3 regions of the Marinobacter salinisoli genome follow, and region 1 is predicted to be linked to each of the others. Evidence: predicted binding sites of a transcription regulator. Region 1 holds the regulator's gene; each other region holds the start of a gene.
The links. Region 1 encodes FliA, which starts transcription of late flagellar genes. Its sites were predicted from a motif close to CTAAAGTTTNNNNNNNNNNNGCCGNTAA; they were not measured.

Region 1 (4,175 bases):
GAGTCCGGTGGCGAGCGCAGCGCGGCTGTGACATCAGACTACTCCAGCGAGTTGGCGCAAATGAGGGCGGAAATCAGCTCTCTGCGCGACATGATGAGTGGCAATCAGGCGCAGCAAATGGCCAGGCCCGGCGTCAATCCCGTTCAGCAGCGCCTTGCCGAGCGCCTGCAGGAATTCGGGCTCAGCAATGATTTGTCCGCGTCCCTTGCGCGTCGCCACACGGGTGGACGTCTGGATGAGGGGTGGAAGCAGTCACTCAAAATGCTGGCCACCGGGGTACGTACCTCGCGCAAGGAATGGCTGGATGAGGGGGGCGTGTACGCCCTGGTGGGGCCAACCGGATCCGGCAAAACCACTACCATCGGAAAGCTCGCTGCGCGCTATGTACTCAAACACGGCGCCGACTCCCTGGCCTTGGTCACGACCGACCGTTACCGTGTTGCCGCGCACGAGCAGCTGTTTGTGTTCGGCCGCATCCTGAATGTGCCGGTTCGGGTGGTGGATGAGACCCATTCACTGGACGATATCCTGGATGAGCTGTCAGACAAGCATCTTGTACTGATCGACACTGCCGGCCTGACCAGCGCTGACAAAGGCTACCAGGAGCAGTTGGCCGAGCTGGCTCGCAGCCATCATAATATCCGCACCCATCTGGTGGTTTCCGCAACCAGTCAGCCGCGTATCATGAAATCCGTCTGGCATTGCTATAAGATGGCAAATCTGGCGGGCTGCGTGATGACCAAGATCGATGAAGCCCTGACGCTCGGTGAGTCTCTCGGTTTTGCCATGGAAACCAGTCTTCCGGTGGCCTATTACACCGACGGCCAGAAGATACCCGAGCACTTGCATCACGCCGAGGCGATTCCACTGGTTCGCCTGGCCGTGGAGCGTTTGAAAAATATGCAGCAACAACAGGCCGTTGCTGAGGGTGCCTGAAGAACAGGGACCCGCTGACGTGGCCGACACTGGCGGGCAGTCGTCTGAACGATAAGAACAGCCTTGGATTAACTGGCGAGAGAATATAACGAGCATGAGCAGAGCGAAACCGGTTCAGGTAATTGCAGTGTCCGGCGGAAAAGGCGGGGTTGGCAAGAGCAATGTGTCCGTCAACCTGGGTATTGCTCTCGCGCAGAAAGGGCGCCGGGTAGTCATCCTCGATGCCGATCTGGGGCTGGCCAATATTGACGTTCTGTTGGGCATCACCGCCAACCGGAACCTCGCCGATGTGCTCTCGGGTGAGTGTGACCTCAGAGACGTGCTGGTCGAAGGTCCGGGCGGTATCAAGGTGGTGCCGGCCTCGTCCGGAACCCAGCGCATGACACAGCTCAGCGCCATGGAACATGCCGGTCTGATCAATGCCTTCAGTGAACTGGGCGACGAAATTGATGTGCTGATTGTGGATACCGCCGCCGGTATATCCGAATCGGTTGTCAGCTTCCTGCGCGCCTCGCAGGAATTGCTCTTCGTGGTTTGCGACGAGCCCACCTCCATTACCGATGCCTACGCGCTGATCAAACTGATGAACCGTGATTACGGTACCAACCGGTTCCGTATTCTTGCCAATCAGGTCCGGAATGAAGAAGAAGGCCGCCACCTGTACGAGAAACTCAGCCGTGTGACCGAGCGCTTCCTTGATGTGGCGCTGGAATACGTGGGCATGGTGCCGTTCGACGAGGCCGTGAAAAAGGCCGTTCAGCGCCAGCGTGCGGTTCTGGATGCCTACCCCAAATCCAAGGCCGCCCTGGCGATCAAGGCGCTGGCCGACAAAGTGGACAACTGGCCACTGCCGTCCTCGCCCCGGGGACACCTCGAATTCTTCGTGGAACGGCTCGTCCAAGTCTGATTTGATCCAATCGAAACAACAGCGGATACATGACATTGGCGAAGAACCTGGGAATCTACCAGCAGGCCGGCACGGCGCCGGGAGCAGCGCAACTGGTTGAAGATCATGCGCCGCTGGTCAAGAAAATCGCTCTTCACCTGATGGCGCGGCTACCCGCCTCTGTGCAACTGGAAGACCTCATACAGGCCGGCATGATCGGCCTGCTGGAGGCCGCCCAGCGCTATACCTCTGCCAAGGGTGCAACCTTTGAAACCTTCGCCGGTATCCGAATTCGCGGCGCCATGGTGGATGAAATCCGCAAGGGCGACTGGGTGCCGCGCTCCGTTCATCGCAATGCCCGTCGAATTTCCGAGGCCATCAAAGCAGTCGAAGGCCGGCTTGGCCGGGAAGCCCAGGACACGGAAGTGGCCGAGGAGCTGGGCATGGATCTTGACGAATACCATTCCGCGCTGGCCGACAGCAACAGCGGCCGGCTTTTTAGCCTGGATGAGCTAAATGAATCCGGCGAGCTGCCGATAGAAGAAACAGAGCACAGTGACAACCCGCTGGAAGGGATCTCCTCCGATGCCTTCCGTCAGGGTCTCGCGCAGGCCATTGCGGAGTTGCCCGAGCGGGAGAAGCTGGTACTGAGTCTTTACTATCAGGAAGAGTTGAACCTGAAGGAAATCGGAGCGGTTCTGGGGGTTAGCGAAAGCCGGGTCAGCCAGATTCACAGTCAGGCGGCGCTCAGGTTGCGAAGCCGTCTGTCGGATTGGCGTGTCTAATCACTTCCTGTCGTCATTCTTCCTTGTGTATCAGCGCCATCCGGCTCTGTAGCGTTTTGGTAACCGGCGCTTTACACGCATCGTAAAGCACACACAATAGACCGATGTCTTAGTCATCCGCCCGATTGTTGACGGGCAGTAAACCGAGTTCCGGGTTTAGTAACTGGAGGTCCCATTGGACAAGAACATGAAGATTCTCATCGTGGATGACTTTTCCACCATGAGGCGGATTATCAAGAACCTGTTGCGTGATCTGGGTTTTACCAACACGGATGAGGCCGATGATGGTAATACCGCGCTGCCGATGCTGAAAAGCGGTAAATACGATTTCCTGGTGACCGACTGGAACATGCCGGGCATGACTGGCATTGATCTGCTCAAGGAGGTCCGTGCCGACGAAAACCTCAAGGCCCTGCCGGTCCTGATGGTTACCGCCGAAGCCAAGCGGGACCAGATTGTGGCCGCGGCTCAGGCGGGTGTGAACGGCTACGTTGTTAAGCCCTTTACCGCTGCCGTGCTGAAAGAAAAAATCGAAAAGATATTCGAACGCATCCAGTAAAACAGAGGTCGGATGGCTCTCATGAGCGATACCAACAAGAACCATCGGAGCCTCGAGCCGGACGCTGCTGAACAGCTCAAGTGGCAAGCATCGGAGCTGTCCCGACACCTCGAGGCCGGGGATTACGCCCAGGCGATGTCGGTGATCAACGAACTGAGCGAGGTCAGGGATCAGAGCCTCTACCGCGAAGTGGGCCGGCTGACCCGGTCGCTCCACGAGGCCATTCGCAATTTCCAGATCGATCCCCGCAGTCCCCAGCAGCGCGAAGCCCTATCCAAGATGAGCGATGCGTCCGACCGCCTGGCTTACGTGGTGCAGATGACCAGCGAAGCGGCCAACCGGACCATGGACCTGGTGGAAGAATCCATGCCCCTGGCCGGCGCTGCCAGTGAAGAGGCATCGGCGCTGCGCCAGGAGTGGCAGCGGCTGGGCCGCCGGGAAATGAAACCGGATGAGTTCAGAGCGCTGTACGGCCGGATGGATCGCTTCCTGGATGGCCTCACCAGGGATGCGGGTGCGGTATACAGCAACCTGTCGGACATCCTTCTGGCGCAGGGCTTCCAGGATCTTACCGGGCAGGTGATCGAGAAAGTAACTGCGTTGGTGAAAGAAGTTGAAGATCAGATGCTCAGTCTGGTTGTCATGGCAAGCCACGTTGATCAGTTGACCGGAACGGTGCATCAGATCGATGCGGTGGAGGTGTCTCCGGAGGAAGGCGTTGGCCCCCAGATCAGGGCCAATGAGCGGGCAGATGTGGTTTCGGGGCAGGACGACGTTGATGACTTGTTGTCCAGTCTTGGTTTCTGAACAGGTGGGGTAATCCATGGCATTCGATGCTGACGAAGAGATTCTGCAGGATTTTCTGATCGAGGCAGGGGAAATTCTCGAGAAGTTGTCCGAACAGTTGGTGGATCTCGAGCAAAATCCAGACGACAGTGATCTGCTCAACGCAATTTTCAGGGGCTTCCACACCGTTAAAGGTGGGGCCGGGTTCCTTCAGCTTGACGCT
Region 2 (4,175 bases), 200 kb from region 1:
GTTGTTGAGCCCCAACCGGGGGTGGAAGTGGACCAGCCGGTCGATGCCCAAGCGCCTGCCCGGAACGACAAAACCCCCGATACCGTTTCAGCCAATGCGGGTGAAGCCACGAAGGCGCAGCCTCAGGCACCGGCCTCGCCGGAGCCGGCCGACGATTCGGACGGTGTCGCCCAAGCCTGGTTTGATAAGGCCGACTCGCTGCGAGTGGGATCCTGGATCGAGCTGACTGTGGATGGCAATCGGGTACGTTGCAAACTCGCGGCCTTCATCCGCGCCACCGGGAAGTACATTTTCGTCAATCGAAATGGCACCAAAGTCGCCGAGTACTATCGAGAGGATTTGGCCGCTGCCATGGCCAATGGTGACGTGGGCATGCTGGACGATGGCCTGATCTTCGACCGGGCACTGGAATCGATCATCGATAACCTGCGAAGCAACCGCAAGGATTGATGGCGTAGCAAGCCCCGGAACTTTGTGCTTCAATCGGGCCTTCCCAGAAAGGCTTCGGAGCAGTTGGATTTATTTTGTCTCAGTCAGATAGCGAATTTTCCAGAAGCGTTCATAGCTTGAGAGAGACCGGGCGTTTGCCCGGTGCCCACTGGCGTCCATCGCCCAATTTCGGGCCCCGCCCCGAGGGCGCGGCGATCAGTTTGCTGGTGGTTCACAACATCAGCCTGCCGCCAGGGCAGTTTGGCGGGCCCGAGATAGAGGACTTTTTCTGCAACCGGCTGGATCATTCTGCGCACCCATACTTTGAAACCATTCGAGGCGTGCAGGTCTCGGCGCACGCGCTCATCCGGCGCGATGGCAGCGTGGTCCAATTTGTCAGCCTGCTTGAACGCGCGTGGCATGCGGGGCGTTCCTGTTTTCGCAATGAGCAGGAGTGCAATGACTTCTCGGTGGGTATTGAGCTCGAAGGCACGGATGACATTCCCTACACCCCTGAGCAATACCAGAGCCTGGCGGAAGTCACGCGCCTTGTTATGGGCGCCTGGCCTTCGGTGACGCCCGAGCGCTTGACCGGGCACTGCGATATCGCGCCCGGCCGCAAGACCGATCCGGGCCCGGCGTTTGACTGGGCTCATTTCCGGGCAACGCTGGCCCGGTTTTCAGACAAGGAGCTCGGCTAGATGGTTCTGATAGTGTTTCTGCTGGCGTATGTGGTCCGACGACAGCTCGATTATCAGAACAAGCTTTCGAGCGATCATTTCTGGAAGCAGTGGTTTCATCTTGGTCGCAAAGTGGAGGCCGGTCATGAGGCTGGCATCAGCGGCGGTCTGGCTCTCGTCGGCCTGCCAGCGTTGGTGGCCGGACTGGTCATGGTCGCGTTGGACGCCTTGGGGCTCGGGTTCGCGACTTACCCCCTCGAATGCCTGATTCTGGTGCTGCTGATGGGCGTGCCCGGCTGGCGCCCCGTGCTTCATGCCTACTCGGTCGCTTGGCGACAGGGAAACATGCGTCAGGCCTGGGCGTCGATACAGGATCATCTGCCGGTGCAGGAGCGTCACGCCGGTATGGCGCCGGATGACATGCATCTGACTCTTTCGAGAGCCTTCCTGCTGACGGTGTTTCAGCGCTTTTTTCTGATCGGATTCTGGTATGTGGTTGGCGGAATCGGCTTTGCGGTGCTGGCACGTGGTCTGGTCGCTCTCAAGGAACAGTGGCCTCAGGCGGCGGCCCGATCCAGATTTGCCTCACTGTGTGAAGTTGTGGCCTGGGCACCGGTTCGTGTGTTGTCGCTTACCTTCGGAATCGCCGGCGATCTGGCCGGTTGGCTCAGCGAATCGCCCCTTGGCGCGCGCCTGTTTTCCAAACCATCGGATCAACTGCTCTTGCTGTCTGCCAACGCCTCGTTAACTGGTTACGCCCTGGACCCGGAGCGTTTTTCCCAGATTCATCCCAACGATTGGTCCGATTTTGGCGAGCGCAGTCTCAGCGCGATTCGGGATCTTCTGAATCGCAGCATGCTGGTCTGGATTTGCGGCCTGGCACTGCTGGTAATCTTCGGGGTGCTGTGAGCCGGTGTGTCCCTCTCATTTACACTTTAACAACAATGCGCTCTCAAGATTTCGGCATATTGGCCGACAATAACTACAGAACCCGGATTCACTTTTTAATGCCAGTGAGAGGCTCGCGTGAAGCAGATCATCTATCCCGCCATTGCTCTGATGAACCGTCTGCCGTTGGTTTACAAGTTCAGTCTCATCAGCATCCTGTTCTTGCTGCCCATCGGGGGGCTGTCGTGGCTGGTGATGACGGAGCTGAATCGTTCGGTTCAAACCATGACCCGGGGTGTTGAGGGTCTGCAGCAGCTTCGAAATGCCGAAGAGCTGTTCACGCTGGCCGCCAGCTACCGTGATTACCGGGCGCCGGGCATTCTGAAAGACGAGCGCGAGCTGCTGTCGGCCTCCAGTGAAGTTGGTGACCGGATTTCCGAAACCCTTGAGGCCATGGCGGTTGCCGGGCCGTCGTTCGATACCTCGGGGTCCTGGACCGAGCATGTCCAGGCCCTGAACAGTGAGTGGAAAACCCTGCGGGCGGAAGACACCTACCACGGTGCCATCGAAGCGCAATTCAATTACTACAACGAGTTCGCGCAGAAGACGCTGGCTCTCTTGCCTGCAACCATCGAAATTTCCGGTCTTGGACAGGACACCCTGCGTGAAAACCAGGTGCTGCTGGGGCTGGTCAAGGAATCCTTGCCGGAAACGCGCAGCGTGATCGGGCAGGCCTGGTCGTTTGGCGCCTTTGCTCTGATGGAAGGGCAGGTGGGCTATGCCTTGAGCGATGTGCTCAATGGCATTTACGACCGGCTGGTGAACCGGAGTTCCTTACTGGCGCCGGCCCTGTCTGTCGCTCAGGAAGCCTCCGGCCGACTGAACCAGGTAGCGGGTGACACCGCCCAGCAAGTAGGCGATGGCGTAACGGTGATTCGCGATGCCCTCGATCGGGAAGTGATTACCCCGATCACGCCTGAAATGCCGTGGCGCGAATACGAGTCCATCGTGCAGCGCGAGCTGAGCCATTATGAGACGTTCAATGCCGCCATCCTGGATGTGGTTGAGGGGAATCTGGAAACTCGCCTGGATCAGGAACTGAGCCAGCGCCGCCTGATTGTGATCGCTCTGGCGGCCGTGCTGCTGGTTGTGGTTTACCTGTACATGGGTTTCTTTGTATCGGTGCGCACCGCAGTGAACCGTTTCGCGGAGGCGGCAAGGGGTGTGGCTGCGGGGGATATGACGACCCGCATCCGGTTGAACAACCAGGATGAGCTGGGTGAGCTCACCGACGAATTCAATAACATGACTGACCGAATTGCGGACCTGGTCCGTTCGGTGAGCAAAACGACCGCTGACGTGGATCAGCAGGCGGTTCGGGTAAAAGATACTGCCTCAGCCAATAGCGAAGCCGTGGCCCGCCAGATGGAAGAGAGTGGCCAGATCAGCGAGGCCATGAACCAGATGGTTGAGGCGGTGGGTGAGGTAACCGAAAGCGCTCACCGGGTGGCGGACAGCGCAGGCACTGCCGAGCGTGATACCGAAACCGGCCGTCAGGTGGTGGCGGACACGGTGGAGACCATCAATCACCTGGCCACGGAAATCTCTGGCGCGGTCGAAGTGATCAACCGCGTGAGCCAGGACAGCGACAATATCAGTCAGGTTCTGGTGGAAATTAAAGCCATAGCCGAACAGACCAACTTGCTGGCGCTTAACGCCGCCATCGAGGCCGCACGCGCGGGCGAGCAGGGACGCGGCTTCGCCGTGGTGGCGGATGAGGTTCGCTCATTGTCGCAGCGCACGCACAAATCGACGGAAGAAATCGAAGGTATGATTTCGCGCCTGCAAAGCGGTGTGAAAGATGCTGTGAGCGCGATGACCAACAGCCGGGATGTCACTGAAACCACGGTCACCAAATCCAGCGAGGTTACCGAGGCGCTGGATCGCATCGCCACCGGGATCTCGACCATTGTGGATATGAGCCACCAGATCGCGCAGGCCGCCGAGGAGCAGTCCGCGGTGTCCCGGGACGTCAACATCAGCGTGGATCGGATAGGTGAGCTGAGCCGCTCTACCGCCACCAATGCCGAAGAAACACTCGGTGCCTCGAAAGAGATGTCCGAGCTGACGTCGTCCCTTCAGAAACTGGTGGAAGCGTTCAAGGTGTAAGTGAGTTCA
Region 3 (4,175 bases), 100 kb from region 1:
CATCCCCCAGCGTCAGGAAATAGGAAAATCCCACGCCCCGGGCAAAGGCCCAGTCGATCACAGAACTGGCGATGGTCCCGGACTGGCCAATGAATGCCACCCGCCCGGGAATCACCCCCATATGGGCATACGTGGCGTTGAGATTCCTCTTTGGCACCATCAGGCCGATGGTGTTCGGGCCCAGCACACGAACACCCGTTTCGCGAGCCGCCTCGCGAACGGCATACATTAGAGGCTGGCCGGTTTTGCTGTGCGTTCGGGACATGCCTCCGGTCATCACAATGGCAGTACGGACTCCGGCCTCGCCGAGACGCCGGATGGTTCTGGCCACGGTATCCGGCGGGGTGCAGACAATGGCGAGATCGGGAGAGAAATCCATCCGGGACACTTTCCTGACACAGGGCACCCCGTGAACGTTGTCGTAGTCGTTCCGGTTCACCACCAGCAAACGGCCTGCGTATTCACCACCCATCAGATTCCGCAACACCATGCCACCGAGGCTATCCGCTCGCTCGGAGGCACCGATGACCACGATGGAATCGGGATTGAACAGATTTTCCAGGTAACGGGTGCTCAAGCTGACGGTCTCCGTGCGGTAGGAAGTCGGCTAATAAAGTCGAATAAATCAGGACACTTATGAGTGTAGCCCCTTACCGTCCGGGAAAACATTAACGGCTGATGACTATTCGGGTGCGACCAAAGGACACAGCAGTCCGCGCGCAACCCTGATACCATGGGCAAAAACAAGAGCAATCGCAGAGTGTTAATCAGGTATGACCACGGCATTTTTTTCCCATGACGACTATTTGAAGCACAACATGGGGGCGGAACACCCGGAATCCCCGGACCGGCTCAAGGCCATTCTGAGTTTCCTGGCGGACACCGGTCTGGAACAGGAGCTGGACTGGGTGCGACCGGAAGAAATCACCCGCGACCAACTCCTGTTAGTGCACCCGGAAAAGTATCTGCACCAACTGGATCTGATCACCCCCACCCGCGGCCGGGTTTTTGTCGATCCGGACACCGCCATTATGCCGGATTCCCTGATGGCGGCGAGGCTGGCGGCTGGTGGCAACATTCAGGCGGTGGATATGGTGATGAGCGGACAGGCAACCAATGCCTTCGTCTGCGCCCGCCCACCGGGACACCACGCCGAACGCAGCCGCGCCATGGGGTTTTGTTTCTACAACAACGTCGCCCTTGCTGCGATGCGGGCCCTCACCTTCCACCAACTGGAACGGGTGGCCATCATTGATTTTGATGTTCATCAGGGAAATGGAACGGCGGATATTCTCGGCGGCGATGAACGCGTGCTGATCTGCTCAAGTTTCCAGCATCCGTTTTACCCACATTCTCATGTGTACCAGCAACCATCCAACATCATTAACGTGCCGGTAGCGGCGGGAACGTCCGGAAAGGATTACCGCAACCTGGTAGAGAATGCCTGGCTAAAAGCCCTGCAGGATTTCCGGCCGCAGCTGATTCTGGTGTCGGCAGGTTTCGATGCGCACCGACTGGACCCAATGGGCGAGCTGAATCTGGAGTCGGAGGATTACCGCTGGCTGACGGAGATAGTCACCAGTGTTGCCAGCGACCACGCCAACGACCGCGTGGTGTCCACGCTGGAAGGTGGTTACCACCTCAAAGCATTGGCCGAAAGCGTGACAAGCCACGTTCAGGTTCTCAATTCGGTTTACTGACCGCGCAATCAGCCAGCAGAGCCACCGCCATAGCCGTTGGCCTGCTGGAACTCCGGACGCTCGCCTTCCCTTTGCAACCGGATGTTGGTACGGCGGTTATCCGCCGGCCGGCGCGATACCGGGTACTGGTCGCCGTGGGCCCGGACAATGAGCTTGTCCCCGGCAATGCCACGGGCTTTCAGGTAATCCGCCACCACGTTGGCGCGGTCTTCCGATAACGCCCGATTATCGATACGGCTGCCGAGACGATCACTGTGGCCATCGACAAACACCTGCTCCACGGTCGAATCCGCCAGCACGTAGATGGCAATGTTATCCAGCAATTGACGATCTGTAGCCGACAAGCGGGCACTGCCACTGCTGAACGCAATCCGGGACCGGCGAATCTGATCGTAATTGACAGGCAGAAGGTTGGCAGCACAGTTTCGGTAGCTCTCAAAATGGCCGGCAAAGTTCACGTTGGAGACGTGCACCCGGACGGGCTGGCCGCCGAACCGGGACGTTCTGGTAACGGTTGGACGCATGCCATTGAGCAACCCCTGAACCATCGCCATCGCCTGTCGGTGATCGACACTGACCGGCCGGGGCGTGTCCGAAACATCCACCTGGCCCACCGGCGTCGGTGGCACACCGGGGCGCCACTCCGGGGCCTCAACCACCAGTTCGCCGCGGCCGGGACGCATCAGCGGCAAAGCGGATTCAAGGAAGAAGGACAGGTCCTCCCCGGCCCGGTGCCGGAAAACCGCTTTACCGTAGCCCGGAACCTCGTGGACCAGAGAGCATTCGAACACGGATTCCGCCAGATACCAGCGGCTGTTCTCAATCCCCGCCCCGAAACTGCCGGCGTGGCAGCCTACGGCTGAAGCCCACAGCAGAGCGGCGGCTCCAAGGTGACGGAAAGCGGACTTTTGCGCAGGAACGGTCATAACGATTACGGGTTGCCTCTGGTATTGCTCTGTTCACAGAAGGTATCGGCCGTCTAACCACGCTCTTTAGGTCAGGATACAAAAACAAACACAGCCCCATCTGGTATAATCCGCGAAATTTTCAGGGCACAGCCCCCAGACACATTGGCGAACAGTTTCATGACCGATCAGATTACCCTCACCCGCCCGGACGACTGGCACCTGCACGTTCGTGACGGCGATATCCTCAAGGACGTTGTACCGGCCACAGCTGCCTGCTTCGGGCGCGCGATCATCATGCCGAACCTGGTACCGCCGGTCACCTCAGCGCAGCAGGCCACGGCGTACCGGCAGCGGATTATGGCCGCCGCCGGAAACTCTGCCTTTGAACCGCTGATGACCCTGTATCTGACCGAGAGCATGACGCCGGACACCATTCGCGAAGCCAAGGCCGCCGGCGTGATTGCCGCCAAGCTGTATCCAGCAGGTGCAACCACCAATTCGGATTCCGGCGTCAAAGACGTGCGGAAGATTTACCCGGTGCTCGAAGCCATGGCTGAGTGCGGCATGCTGCTGTTGGTCCACGGAGAAGTGACCGACGCCGATATCGATATCTTTGACCGGGAAAAGATCTTTCTTGAGCGAGTGCTTGCCCCTGTCCTGGAAGCCTTCCCGACCCTGAAAGTGGTGCTCGAACACATCACCACCGCCGACTCAGCGGCCTTCGTGCAGCAATACCAGGGCGATAACCTGGGCGCCACGCTGACACCCCAGCATTTGATGTACAACCGCAACCACATGCTGGTGGGAGGCATCCGTCCACACCTGTATTGCCTGCCGATCCTGAAACGCAACAAGCACCAGCAGGCCCTGCGCGATGCCGTGGCCAGTGGCGACAAGCGTTTCTTCCTCGGCACCGATTCGGCGCCCCACGCCAAAGACCGGAAAGAGGCGGCCTGCGGCTGTGCCGGCTGCTACTCGGCCTTCGGCGCCATCGGCCTGTACGCCGAGATCTTCGAGGAACTGGGCATCCTGGACAAACTGGAAGCCTTCGCAAGCTTCAACGGAGCAGACTTCTACGGCCTGCCCAGAAACACCGACACCATCACCCTGGTGCGGGAACCCTGGACGATGCCGGAACAACTGCCCCTGGCCGGCGGCCACATCGTGCCCCTGAAAGCCGGCGAAACCGTTAACTGGCGGCTGGCGTAAACCAACCACCAACCTGACCTTTTTCAATAGACGGCCACGACCGGAGTTTGAGTGACTGACGAAAACCAAGAATCGCATCCCATGTCCCGCCGCTTCCGCGGCTTTCTTCCCGTCGTCGTAGACGTAGAAACCGCCGGGTTCAATCCGGAGCGAGATGCCCTGCTGGAAGTGGCAGCTGTTCTTCTGACCATGGATGAGGACGGCTACCTGCGCCCAACCGAAACCCACACTCATCATATCGATCCGTTCGAAGGCGCGAATCTGGAACAGTCCGCCCTCGACTTCACCGGTATCGATCCGTGGGACCCGGAACGGGAGGCCGTACCGGAGCGCGAAGGACTGAGCGAACTCTTCCGCC

Region 2: the regulator FliA is predicted to act here: its motif matches at 2,061-2,088, upstream of LPB19_RS13625 (methyl-accepting chemotaxis protein).
Region 3: the regulator FliA is predicted to act here: its motif matches at 2,669-2,696, upstream of LPB19_RS14090 (flagellar protein MotY).

What each region holds. Positions count from the first base shown of each region.
Region 1 is NZ_CP071247.1:3,189,497-3,193,671, reverse strand. It holds gene flhF (flagellar biosynthesis protein FlhF) at 1-936, shown strand, start outside; gene LPB19_RS14560 (MinD/ParA family protein) at 1,031-1,843, shown strand; gene LPB19_RS14555 (RNA polymerase sigma factor FliA) at 1,873-2,607, shown strand; gene cheY (chemotaxis response regulator CheY) at 2,783-3,166, shown strand; gene LPB19_RS14545 (protein phosphatase CheZ) at 3,188-3,973, shown strand; gene LPB19_RS14540 (chemotaxis protein CheA) at 3,990-4,175, shown strand, end outside.
Region 2 is NZ_CP071247.1:2,987,848-2,992,022, reverse strand. It holds gene LPB19_RS13640 (DUF1631 domain-containing protein) at 1-450, shown strand, start outside; gene ampD (1,6-anhydro-N-acetylmuramyl-L-alanine amidase AmpD) at 525-1,130, shown strand; gene LPB19_RS13630 (histidine kinase) at 1,131-2,018, shown strand; gene LPB19_RS13625 (methyl-accepting chemotaxis protein) at 2,136-4,166, shown strand.
Region 3 is NZ_CP071247.1:3,086,430-3,090,604, forward strand. It holds gene LPB19_RS14080 (bifunctional acetate--CoA ligase family protein/GNAT family N-acetyltransferase) at 1-577, opposite strand, end outside; gene LPB19_RS14085 (histone deacetylase family protein) at 774-1,700, shown strand; gene LPB19_RS14090 (flagellar protein MotY) at 1,709-2,626, opposite strand; gene pyrC (dihydroorotase) at 2,786-3,817, shown strand; gene rnt (ribonuclease T) at 3,869-4,175, shown strand, end outside.